One region of the Pseudomonas sp. TE31087 genome, then DNA from elsewhere that is predicted to be linked to it. Evidence: riboswitches for the same ligand, from Rfam matches in the RefSeq annotation. Region 1 holds a riboswitch; the other holds the start of a gene.
The links. A riboswitch is a leader RNA that binds a small molecule or an ion and turns the genes downstream of it on or off. The one in region 1 is predicted to bind cobalamin.
Positions count from the first base shown of each region.

Region 2: linked by a shared signal. The riboswitch ahead of cobO (cob(I)yrinic acid a,c-diamide adenosyltransferase) and the one ahead of ACZ899_RS05450 (CbtB domain-containing protein) in region 1 are both predicted to bind cobalamin.

Region 1 covers NZ_JBXVNN010000001.1:1,215,899-1,221,192, forward strand. Annotated here, with positions in the region: gene ACZ899_RS05420 (transporter substrate-binding domain-containing protein) at 1-511, opposite strand, end outside; gene ACZ899_RS05425 (response regulator transcription factor) at 515-1,129, opposite strand; gene ACZ899_RS05430 (DUF1272 domain-containing protein) at 1,303-1,545, opposite strand; gene cobM (precorrin-4 C(11)-methyltransferase) at 1,611-2,363, opposite strand; gene ACZ899_RS05440 (cobalamin biosynthesis protein) at 2,393-2,794, opposite strand; gene ACZ899_RS05445 (CbtA family protein) at 2,794-3,489, opposite strand; gene ACZ899_RS05450 (CbtB domain-containing protein) at 3,500-3,685, opposite strand; cobalamin riboswitch at 3,786-4,008, opposite strand; cobalamin riboswitch at 4,068-4,267, shown strand; gene cobW (cobalamin biosynthesis protein CobW) at 4,368-5,294, shown strand, end outside.
Region 2 covers NZ_JBXVNN010000001.1:2,796,261-2,801,554, forward strand. Annotated here, with positions in the region: gene ACZ899_RS12555 (cobyric acid synthase) at 1-33, opposite strand, end outside; gene cobD (threonine-phosphate decarboxylase CobD) at 30-1,022, opposite strand; gene cbiB (adenosylcobinamide-phosphate synthase CbiB) at 1,015-1,923, opposite strand; gene bluB (5,6-dimethylbenzimidazole synthase) at 1,920-2,570, opposite strand; gene ACZ899_RS12575 (cobyrinic acid a,c-diamide synthase CobB) at 2,567-3,862, opposite strand; gene cobO (cob(I)yrinic acid a,c-diamide adenosyltransferase) at 3,859-4,470, opposite strand; cobalamin riboswitch at 4,584-4,802, opposite strand; gene ACZ899_RS12585 (hypothetical protein) at 4,957-5,294, shown strand, end outside.

The DNA of each region.
Region 1 (5,294 bases):
AATGGTCGACCATGGCCAGGCGCAGGCCTTCCAGGTCGTCACCCTCGGGCAGGCTCTGGTTCTGTCGCGACACGATCACCGGCAGGTCGTCGGCATAGGGCGTGCTCAGTACCAGGTCGGCATCACTGGCTTCGAAGGCATTGGAGCTGCCCAGCAGGTCGATTTCGCCCGCACGCAGCGCGTCGAGGGCCTGGGCGCGGCTGGTATAACGGCGCACCTCGATCGGCACACCCAGTTGTTCGGCGATCAGACCGGCGTAGTCGGCGCTCAGGCCCTCGTAGTCGGCCTGGCTGATGTTGATGTCGAAGGGCGGGTAGTCCGGGTGCGAGCTGCCCAGTACCAGGCGCCTGCGTTCATTGAGCCACTGCCGGTCGGAAGCAGCCACCGCCAGCGGCGGCGCCACGCTCAGGGCGCGGGCCAGCAGGTGGCGGGGCTCGCTGTGCACTTGCGCCTGGGTGGGCAGCGACAGCAGCGCGACCAGCAGCAGGCAAAGCGATGTCCCCTGGTGCATGGCTCAGGCCACGTTGTTGCGTTTGGCCAGGTCGACCATTTCCACCAGCGACTCGACCTTGAGTTTCTCCATGATCCGGCCGCGGTAGGTGCTGATGGTCTTGGCGCTGAGGTTCATCTGCTCGCCGATCAGTTTGTTGCTCTGGCCGGCGCTGAGCCGGCGCAGCACTTCCACTTCCCGGTTGGACAGTAGCCTCAGGCGCTCGGTCTCGCTTTCCAGGGTGTTGCTGTTGACCGCCATCTGCGGGAAGGTCGAGTAACCCTTGACCAGGGCCTTGAGGGCGAAGACCAGGGCGTCGAGGTCTTCGTCCTTGTTGACGAAGGCCGAGATGCCGGCGTCCATGCAGCGGCGCACGTAAAGGTCGGCGGGTTGGCCGGTCAGGGCCATGATCCGCGGCGGCGGGTCGATCAGCTTGAGGCGCTTGATCACCTCCATGCCGTCGAGGTCCGGCAGGCCGATATCGAGGATGACCACATCCGCCTTGGTCTGCTCGGCCAAACGGGCGGCTTCCTTGCCTTTACCGGTTTCCCCCACGACGGTGAAGCGTTCACGTTCGAGCAGCATGCGTACGGCAAGTCGAACAATGTGATGGTCATCGACCAACAGCACGGATGTCATTCAGGTAACTCCTGTCAAAGTGCAGCGCGCTTCCAGCCTACGATTACAGGCGCTGGGCAGCGGACTTGCTGGGCAGCGCGCACCTTACGGATATTCAGGAGCCTTGGTAATAGGCGAGTATAGGTGTGTTGAAATACCTGCACCAACCTGTAGAAAAGTCCTACAAGGAAGGTTCAGGCGCAGGGTGCGTGCGGCTTGTGCACACGTTGTGTCGAGGCGGGATTGTTGTCCAGTGCCGTGCCGACACGGGTGGGGCGGATCACCAGCTGGCCGCCGCAGTTCGGGCAGCGGTTGTGGAAGTGCTGGTCGTTGCAGGCACGGCAGAAGGTGCATTCGAACGAGCAGATCAGTGCATCCGGGCTATTGGCGGGCAGGTTGGTGTCACAGCATTCGCAGTTGGGGCGCAGTTCGAGCATGGGCTTGGTTTCCGTCCAGTTGGAAAATCCAGTGTGCTACGCCGCGCCCCCGGTCGGCAATCGTTTCACGAGCCTGGGCGATAGAGGTGGGCATGACCGGCGCGGTACAGGGCCGAGTCGGCGAACGGCGCGTCGCCCAGCACATGGCCGACCAGGATCAGCGCGGTGCGTCGGAAGCCTTTGGCGGCCACGCGTTCGCCGATGTCCGCCAGGGTGCCCTTGACCCAGTCCTGGTCCGGCCAGGTGGCACGATGGACCACCGCGATCGGGCAGTCGACGCCATAGTGTGGCAGCAGCTGATCGACGATGCGGGCCAGGTGGCGCACGCCCAAGTGGATGGCCAGGGTACTGCCGTGGCGGGCCAGGTCGGCCAATTGTTCACCGGCCGGCATCGGCGAACTGTCGCCAAAGCGGGTGAGAATCACGGTCTGTGCCACATCGGGCAAGGTCAGCTCGCAACCGAGCAGCGCGGCACTGGCGGCGGTGGCGGTGACGCCGGGGACGATCTGGTAGCCGATGCCCAGTTCGCGCAAGTGGCGGATCTGTTCGCCGATGGCGCCGTACAGGCTGGGGTCGCCGCTGTGCACGCGGGCCACATCCTCGCCATTGGCGTGGGCCTGGCGCATCACCTCGACGATCTGTTCCAGGTGGAGTTCGGCACTGTTGATCACGGTGTGCGCCTGGTGACCTTCCAGTACGGCGGCGGGGACCAGGGAGCCTGCGTAGATGATCACCGGGCACTGGCGGATCAGGCGCTGGCCCTTGACCGTGATCAGCTCCGGATCGCCGGGGCCGGCACCGATGAAATAAACCGTCATGGGGGTTCCTTGCAGAAATATGGCGCGGATTATCCGCCGATCGCCAAGGCGAGGGTAGCGCCGCCGAGTACCTGCCTGGGCACGTGCAGGCGGCCGTTTTCGCCAGCCAGGGCGAGGGCGGTGCTTTCGGCGACGCCCCAGCAGCCGGTCTGGGCGTACACCGTGGCCGAACGATGGCTGAGCAGCGGCTCGAAGACCGTCAGGTGCGTGGCGTCGAAGCAGATGTAAGGCAGCCCGAGGCGCTCGGCCAATGCCAGCAGGCCGGGTTCGCGAGCCTTGGGCTCGATGCTGGCAATGGCGCGCAGGGCGGAGAGGGGCAGGGCGTGGCGGGTGAGCGTCTGGCGCAGCAGCACCGCCAGTGTCTCGACCGGGCAACCACGGCGGCAACCAAAGCCGGCGAACATCGCCGGCTGCACGGGCAGATCGCGCATCAAGCCTGGCTGGAACGACGGTAAAGCCACGCGCTGAGCAGGCCCAGGGCCAGCCAGAACGCGGCGTTGGTCAGCCAGGAAGCGATCTTGAACTGGGTCTCGAGGGCTTCCGGCGCCAGGCTTTCATGCACTGCGGGTTGCGGCGCGCCGATCAGGTGCGGGATCACCAGCAGGGCCACACCAAGCACCTTGAACAACCAGTGCCGGGCGAACACCAGCAGCGCCAGGCCGGCGGCGGTGGCTGCGGCGGTGCCGATCCACCAGGTCTGGCGCTGGCCAAGGTCGGCGGCGGCGGTGCCGGGCAGTTCCGGTGGCAGGCCCAGGGTCGGTGCCAGGCAGAACACGGCGAAGCCGGCCAGGCCCCACAGTGCGCCGGTGGCCACGCGGTTCGGTTCGCGCAGGCTGTAGAGGGCGACCAGGATCAGGGCAAAACCGACGGCGACCACCAGGTTGCCGCCAGTAGTGGACAGCACGCGCTGCCAGCCGTCCTCCGGCGCCCAGGCCTCGGCACTGTGTTCATGCTCATGGGGCGCTGCGGCGTCGCCGTGCTCATGCTGTTCGGCGACCGGGGCAGTGGATTCGTAGGTTTCCGCCTGGAGAATCAGTGGGGCGACCCAGAAGCTTTGCAGCAGGGTCAGCAACAGGGCCGCGAGCAGGCCGCTGAAACCCGCGGTACGGGCGATGCGCGTAATCATGCGGATTTACTCAGTGGCAAGGGAAGGCGGCACTGTGGCGGGTGTCGTGGGCGGCATTGTGCACCGCCTCGATGTGCGAGAAACCGGCGAAGTACACCAGGCACAGCCCCAGCAGGCTGGCGCCGACCGCGACGATCAGTCGCTGGCTGAGGCTGACGGGGGTGGCGATACTGTGTTTGGCGCTGGTGATGGGCATGACGCGTTCCTCTGCTGCTTTTGTTGTGGCAACGGGCATGCGCGACGACCCCGGGCACGGCTGGCCCGAGTGATACGACGACGCCCGCCCACCGCGGGGTGTACTGTGAGCACGTCAGGCCGGTCTCCGGGCTCGCGAGGTGGAGCAAGGCTCCTTCCATGGCGTCACCTTCCCATGCCTTGAGGCTGGCACAGTGGTCCGGACGCTTCTCTCGCTTACCGTTGCGGGGGCAGCACCGGCCTTGTCGGCTCCTGGAACGGAGACGCGACGCACCGGTTTCCCGTTTCACCCCCGTGGGGGCACCTGAACGCAATGCGCTAGCAAATCACGGGGCCGGGCCCGCGTCAATCGCCGCGGCGGTTGACCGCCAGGCAGGCACTGCGTAGCCTTGCCGCTGCGAGGTTCTCGGGCGTTGGCCCGAGCTAAGACGGGAACGCGGTACAAGCCGCGGCTGCCCCCGCAACTGTAAGCACTGAAGGGTTCGGCACAGCCACTGCGCAGGCGCGCGGGAAGGCGCCGGCCCACCGGCCAGCGAGCCGCAGCGGTGCAAGCCAGGAGACCTGCCTCGTGACGTTTTCGACTTTCAACCGGGCGGGGTGATCCGGTGGCGAACGCGCCAGGCCGGCATGGCCGTGGCTGTCGTCCTGCATGCCCGCGCCATTGCTGCCAAGGGCATCGCGACATGAAAACACTGGCCAAGCTTCCCGTCACCATCGTCACCGGCTTCCTCGGCTCAGGCAAGACCACCTTGCTGCGCCATATGCTCGACAACGCCCAGGGCCGCCGCATCGCGGTGATCGTCAACGAATTCGGCGAGCTGGGCATCGACGGCGAGATCCTCAAGCAGTGCAGCATCGGTTGCACAGAGGAAGAGGCCAATGGCCGCGTCTACGAACTGGCCAACGGTTGCCTGTGCTGCACCGTGCAGGAAGAATTCTTCCCGGTGATGCGCGAGTTGGTGGCCCGGCGCGGCGACCTCGACCACATCCTTATCGAAACCAGTGGCCTGGCCTTGCCCAAACCGCTGGTACAGGCCTTCCAGTGGCCGGAAATCCGCAACGCTTGCACCGTCGACGCGGTGATCACCGTGGTCGACAGCCCGGCCGTGGCCGCCGGCACCTTCGCTGCCTACCCGGACCAGGTCGACGCCCAGCGCAAGCTCGACCCGAACCTCGACCATGAGTCGCCGCTCCATGAATTGTTCGCCGACCAGCTGGCCAGCGCCGATCTGGTGGTGCTGAACAAAGCCGACCTGATCGACGCCGAGGGCCTGGCCAAGGTCCGTGCCGAGGTGGCCGAGGAACTGCCGCCGGCGGTCAAGGTGATCGAGGCCAGCAGCGGCCGCCTGCCGCTGGAAGTGTTGCTGGGCGTGGGCGCCGAATCCGAGGCGCATATCGACGGTCGCCGTACCCATCACGACTCGCATCACGACGGCGATGACCATGACGACCATGACCACGACGCCTTCGACTCGATCTCCATCGACCTGCCCGAGGCCGACGAGAGCCTGCTGCTCGATGCCCTGACCCAGCTGGTCACCGAGTTCGGCATCCTGCGCGCCAAGGGCTTCGCCGCCATCCCCGGCAAGCCGATGCGCCTGCTGATCCAG
Region 2 (5,294 bases), 1.6 Mb from region 1:
GGAGGTGGTGCCTTGCACCATGAGGGTGGTCATGCCGATTCCTTCTGGTAGTCCGCCAGGGCCTGGGCCAGACGTTGTTCGTCCGCCGCCGTGGCAGGCAGGCCGAAACGCAGCGCGGGCGGCTGCTCGAACAAGCGCACCAGGATGCCACGGCGGGCGAGAAATTCATGCAGGTGCGCGGCACGCTCATCACGCACGTACTGGAACAGGTCGCAGCCACCGCTGGGTGGCAGGCCTGCACCATCAAGCAAGGTGGCCATACGCTGGCTGGCCTGGGCGCAACGGGCAATTTGTGCCTGGTGCGCCGCGTCGTCGGCAAAACACGCCTGCCCCAGCACACGGGTCGGGCCGCTGACGGTCCAGGGCCCGAGTGCCTCGGCCAGGCGTCGCAGCACATCCACCTGGGCGACGACAAACCCCAGCCGCACGCCGGCCAGGCCGAAGAACTTGCCGAACGAGCGCAACACGATCAAGCCCGGTTGCCCAGCCTGATCGACCACACTGTGTTCGGGCGTGTTGTCCATGAAGGCTTCGTCCACCAGCAGCCAGCTACCGCGCTCGGCCAGGCGCGTATGCCAGGCCAGCAGGCGTTCGCGGGTCACCCGGCGGCCAGTGGGGTTGTTGGGGTTGACCAGCACCAGCACGTCGAGGCTGTCGAGCACGTCCTCGACCTCGGTCTCGTCCAGTTCGACCAGCGTGTGCCCTGCCCGTGCCCAGGCATGCGGATGCTCGGCATAGCACGGCGACAGGACCCCGACCCGCCCGACCGGGCGCAAGTACGGCAAGGCCTGGATCGCCGCCTGGGAACCGGCCACCGCCAGCAACGGCTGCGCGCCGTAGTACTGCCGCGCCGCCGCCTCCAGGCCATCCTCGGTCTCCGGCAGGCGGGCCCAGGCCTCCAGCGGAATCGGCGGTATCGGGTAAGGCCATGGCGCGATACCGCTGGACAGGTCGAGCCACTGCTCCCGAGGGATGGCGTACTGTTTCACCGCCCGCAGCAGGCGGCCACCGTGTTCAAGCATTCAGATAGGCTCCCACGCAGATCAACAGCACCCACAGCCACACGCCGCGCTGCACCAGGCTCCAGCCGCGCTCGATGGCATCGGCGTCGGCCATTGACCCTTCACCCAGGCGCGGCCGTTCGTGCAACTCGCCGTGATACACCGCCGGGCCGCCCAGCTCCACGCCCAACGCACCGGCCCCCGCCGCCATCACCGGGCCGGCGTTCGGGCTGTCCCACAGCGGCGCCTGGCTGCGCCAGCAGGCCAGGGCCAGGCGGGTCTTGCCCAGCAGCGCATAGGTCAGCGCCACCAGCCTGGCGGGAATATAGTTCAGGCCATCGTCGATGCGCGCCGCGCACCAGCCAAAGCGCTCGAAGCGCTCGTTACGATAGCCCCACATCGCGTCCAGGGTATTGCTCAGGCGATACAGCACCACCCCCGGCGCGCCGGCCACGACGAACCAGAACAGCGCGGCGAACACCGCGTCGCTGCCGTTCTCCAACACCGACTCGGTAGCCGCCCGGGCCACGGCGGGCTCGTCCAGCTCGCGGGTCTCGCGGCTGACCAGGTAACCGACGCGCCGCCGCGCCTCGGCCAGGTCGCCCTGGCGCAGCGCCTGGGCCACCGGCAGCACATGCTCGCCCAGGCTGCGCAGGCCCAGGGCGCAGTACAGCGCCAGCACATCCACCAGCCAGTCGATATACGGTAGCCACGACAGGATCAGCGCCAGCAGAGTCAGCGGCACCACGGCCAGGAACCACGCGGTAACGCCATGGCTGCGCCAGCCGCGCCCGCCGGCGTTGAAGCGTTGTTCCAGGCGCGAGGCGAAGTTGCCGAAACCCACCAGCGGATGACGTCGACGCGGCTCGCCCAGCAGCGCATCCAGGGCCACGCCCGCCACGGTCAGCAAGGCCACGCTCATGGACGCTCTCCCCAATGGTTTTCGTACAGCATCTCGCTCAACGGTCGTTGCTCGGCCCAGTCTTCCAGTACCAGCATCGGTGCCGGATAGAACTCGGTCACCGGCCCCAGGCACAGCACCGCCATGGGCTTGGCGCCGGCGGGCATGCCCAGCAGCTCGGCCAGGGCCTGGGGGTCGAACAGCGACACCCAGCCCATGCCCAGCCCTTCGGCACGCGCCGCCAGCCACAGGTTCTGGATGGCGCAGGCCAGCGAGGCCAGGTCCATCTCGGGCAAGGTGCGGCGACCGAAGACGTGCGCCTCGCGCTTGTCCATCAACGCCGCCACCAGCACTTCGGCGCAGTCGTTGATGCCTTCGACCTTGAGCTTCATGAATTCATCGGAGCGCTCGCCCAGGGCCTCGGCGGTGCGTACCCGCTCCTGCTCCACCAGCGCCTGGATCCGCTCGCGCAATGCACGCTGGCTGATACGGATGAAGCGCCACGGCTGCATCAGGCCCACGCTGGGTGCCTGATGGGCGGCGGCGAGCAGGCGCCCGAGCAACTCGGGGGCCACCTCGCCCCCGGCGAAATGGCGCATGTCGCGGCGTTCGCCAATGGCCCGGTAGATGGCCTGGCGTTCGGCTTCGCTGTAGGCGTGTCGGCTCATGGTCGCAGCAGCGCCGCCGCCGCATCGGGGTTGGAGGGGAAATAGAAGTGCACGTAGGAGGCGGTCAGGCGCCCCAGGCGATAGACCGCCTCGTTGCCCCGCCCACCGTTGGGGCTCAGGCCACGGGCGATCGGCGCCAGCTCGGTGCTGGTCAGCGAATGGTGGTAGGTGTGGCCACGCAGGGTGCCTTCAGGCAGTTCGACCGCCTGCAGGGCCAGGGCCGCCAGGCGCTTCTGCATGGTTGCCTCGCCCGGCAGCAGGCCCAGCAGCGCGGCGCGCTCGCCCGCCACGTCGGTCAGTGCGTCGAGCAGGTAGAGCATGCCACCGCACTCGGCCAGCAGCGGCTTGCCGGCGGCATGATGGGCGCGGATCGCCTCCAGCATCGGCGCGTTGGCGGCCAGGGCCTGGTGATGCAGCTCAGGGTAGCCGCCGGGCAGGTAGAGGCTGTCCACCACGGGAAGCTCGCGATCATGCACCGGCGAGAAGAACTCCAGCTGCGCACCGAGGCCGCGCAGCAGGTCGAGGTTGGCACCGTAGGTGAACGCAAAGGCTTCGTCGCGGGCCACGCCGATGCGCACCCCGGTCAGCGACGAGGTCACGCTCACCGGCTCAGGCCCGGCAAAACTGACCGGTGGCGGCAACGCGGCATCGCAGCTGGCACCGAGCGCTTCGGCGGCAGCGTCCAGTCGAGCATCCAGATCGTTCAACTCGCTGGCCTGGACCAGGCCGAGGTGGCGGCTGGGCAGCTCGATGCCGCGCTCGCGGGACAACCCGCCGTACCAGCGCAGGCCTTCGGTCAGGCTGCCTTCGAGCAGTTGCGCATGGCGCAGGCTGCCGACCCGGTTGGCCAGCACCCCGGCGAACGGCAGGTCGGGCTGGTAGCGCGCCAGGCCCAGGGCCAGGGCGCCGAAGGTCTGGGCCATGGCCGTGCCGTCGATCACCGCCAGCACCGGCACGCCGAAGTGGCGTGCCAGGTCGGCGCTTGACGGGGTACCGTCGAACAGGCCCATCACGCCTTCGATCAGGATCAGGTCGGCCTCGCCCGCCGCTTCCCACAACAGGCGACGACTTTCCTCGGCGCCAATCATCCACAGGTCGAGCTGGTAGACCGGCGCGCCGCTGGCGCGCTCCAGGATCATCGGATCGAGAAAGTCAGGCCCGCACTTGAACACCCGCACCTTACGCCCGAGGTTGCGGTGCAGGCGAGCCAGGGCGGCGGTGACCGTGGTCTTGCCTTGGCCCGAGGCCGGGGCCGCGATCAGCACGGCGGGACACTGGCGCGACTCACTCACAGTTCGACGCCCTTCTGCGCGCGGATACCTGCCTGGAAGGCGTGCTTGAGCATGCCCATCTCGGTGACGGTGTCGGCCAGTTCGATCATTTCCGGCTTGGCGGCGCGACCGGTGACGATCACATGCTGCATCGGTGGACGGGCCTGGATATCCGAAAGCACCTGATCGAGGTCCAGGTAGCCATGTTTGAGGGCGATATTCAGCTCATCGAGCACGACGAACTGGATCGACGGGTCCTGCAGCAACTGCCGCGACACCGCCCAGGCGGCTTCGGCGGCGGCGATGTCACGCTGACGGTCCTGGGTTTCCCAGGTAAAGCCCTCGCCCATCACGTGGTAGCGCACCTGCTCGGGGAAACGACGGAAGAACAGCTCCTCGCCGGTACTGTTGCGGCCCTTGATGAACTGCACCACGCCGCATTGCATGCCGTGGCCCAGGGCGCGGGCGAGCATGCCGAAGGCCGAGCTGCTCTTGCCCTTGCCATTGCCGGTCAGCACCAGCAGCAGGCCGCATTCGTTGGGGGAATTGGCGATGCGCTCGTCGATGATCGCCTTCTTGCGCTGCATGCGCGCCAGGTGACGTTCGTCGCGTTCGATGGATTCGCTCATCAGGGGTCTCCGCAGGCTGTCGCGGCGGCGGCGACAGATAAAAGGCAGGCAGACGAGGAGCGCGCAGGGGGCATGGCAACGGCCACATCGCACCGCGCATCACCCTCCGTGATGCCGTTTGGCAGTGACAGGCCGGTCTCCGGGCTCATGAGCGGGCGCAGGCCCTGGCCACGCGCCTTCCCGGACTTGGAAATCCAGTGGCCTTGCGTAACCGTCGACTCATCTACCGTTGCGGGGGCAGCGCCGGGCTCGCGCCTGCTGGCGCCCACCGGCTTCCCAGTTTCACCCTGCCGAACCGCGGCTCGCAGGGCACCTGAAACACGCCGCGAAGGTTAGAGGGTTGAATCGGGAGCGTCAATCGAACGAGGGCCGATCTGGCCTGGATCAATGGCCGATCCGCCAGCTTGTGCCACACTCAAAGCAGTGATATCACATAGCCACCACTTTATCGGCTGACCTCGATCACAATGACAAGGAGAGCGCAGCATGCAAGGCCTGATCATCAACAACCCGCGCCTGGAGTTCCTGCGCCCGGCCCTGGAACGCTGGGTCGACTGCATCGACCGCTTCAACCAGCTGCAGGGCGACAACGAGGCACCCTACTGGCACGGCACCGCCGCCAACGTCGGCCTGCTCGCCGCGGCCGCCTGGCAGGGTGAGCTGGTGGCGTTGGAACGGCACATGAGCAAGAAGCAGCGCGACGAGGGCGAGCGCGATGGGCGCTGCGACCTGTCGATCAGCAGCGCCGAGGAGTCGCTGTACCTGCACGCCGGCCAGCGCTGGCCGCGTATCGCCCGCCTCGACCTGACGGCGGCCCTGCAGGA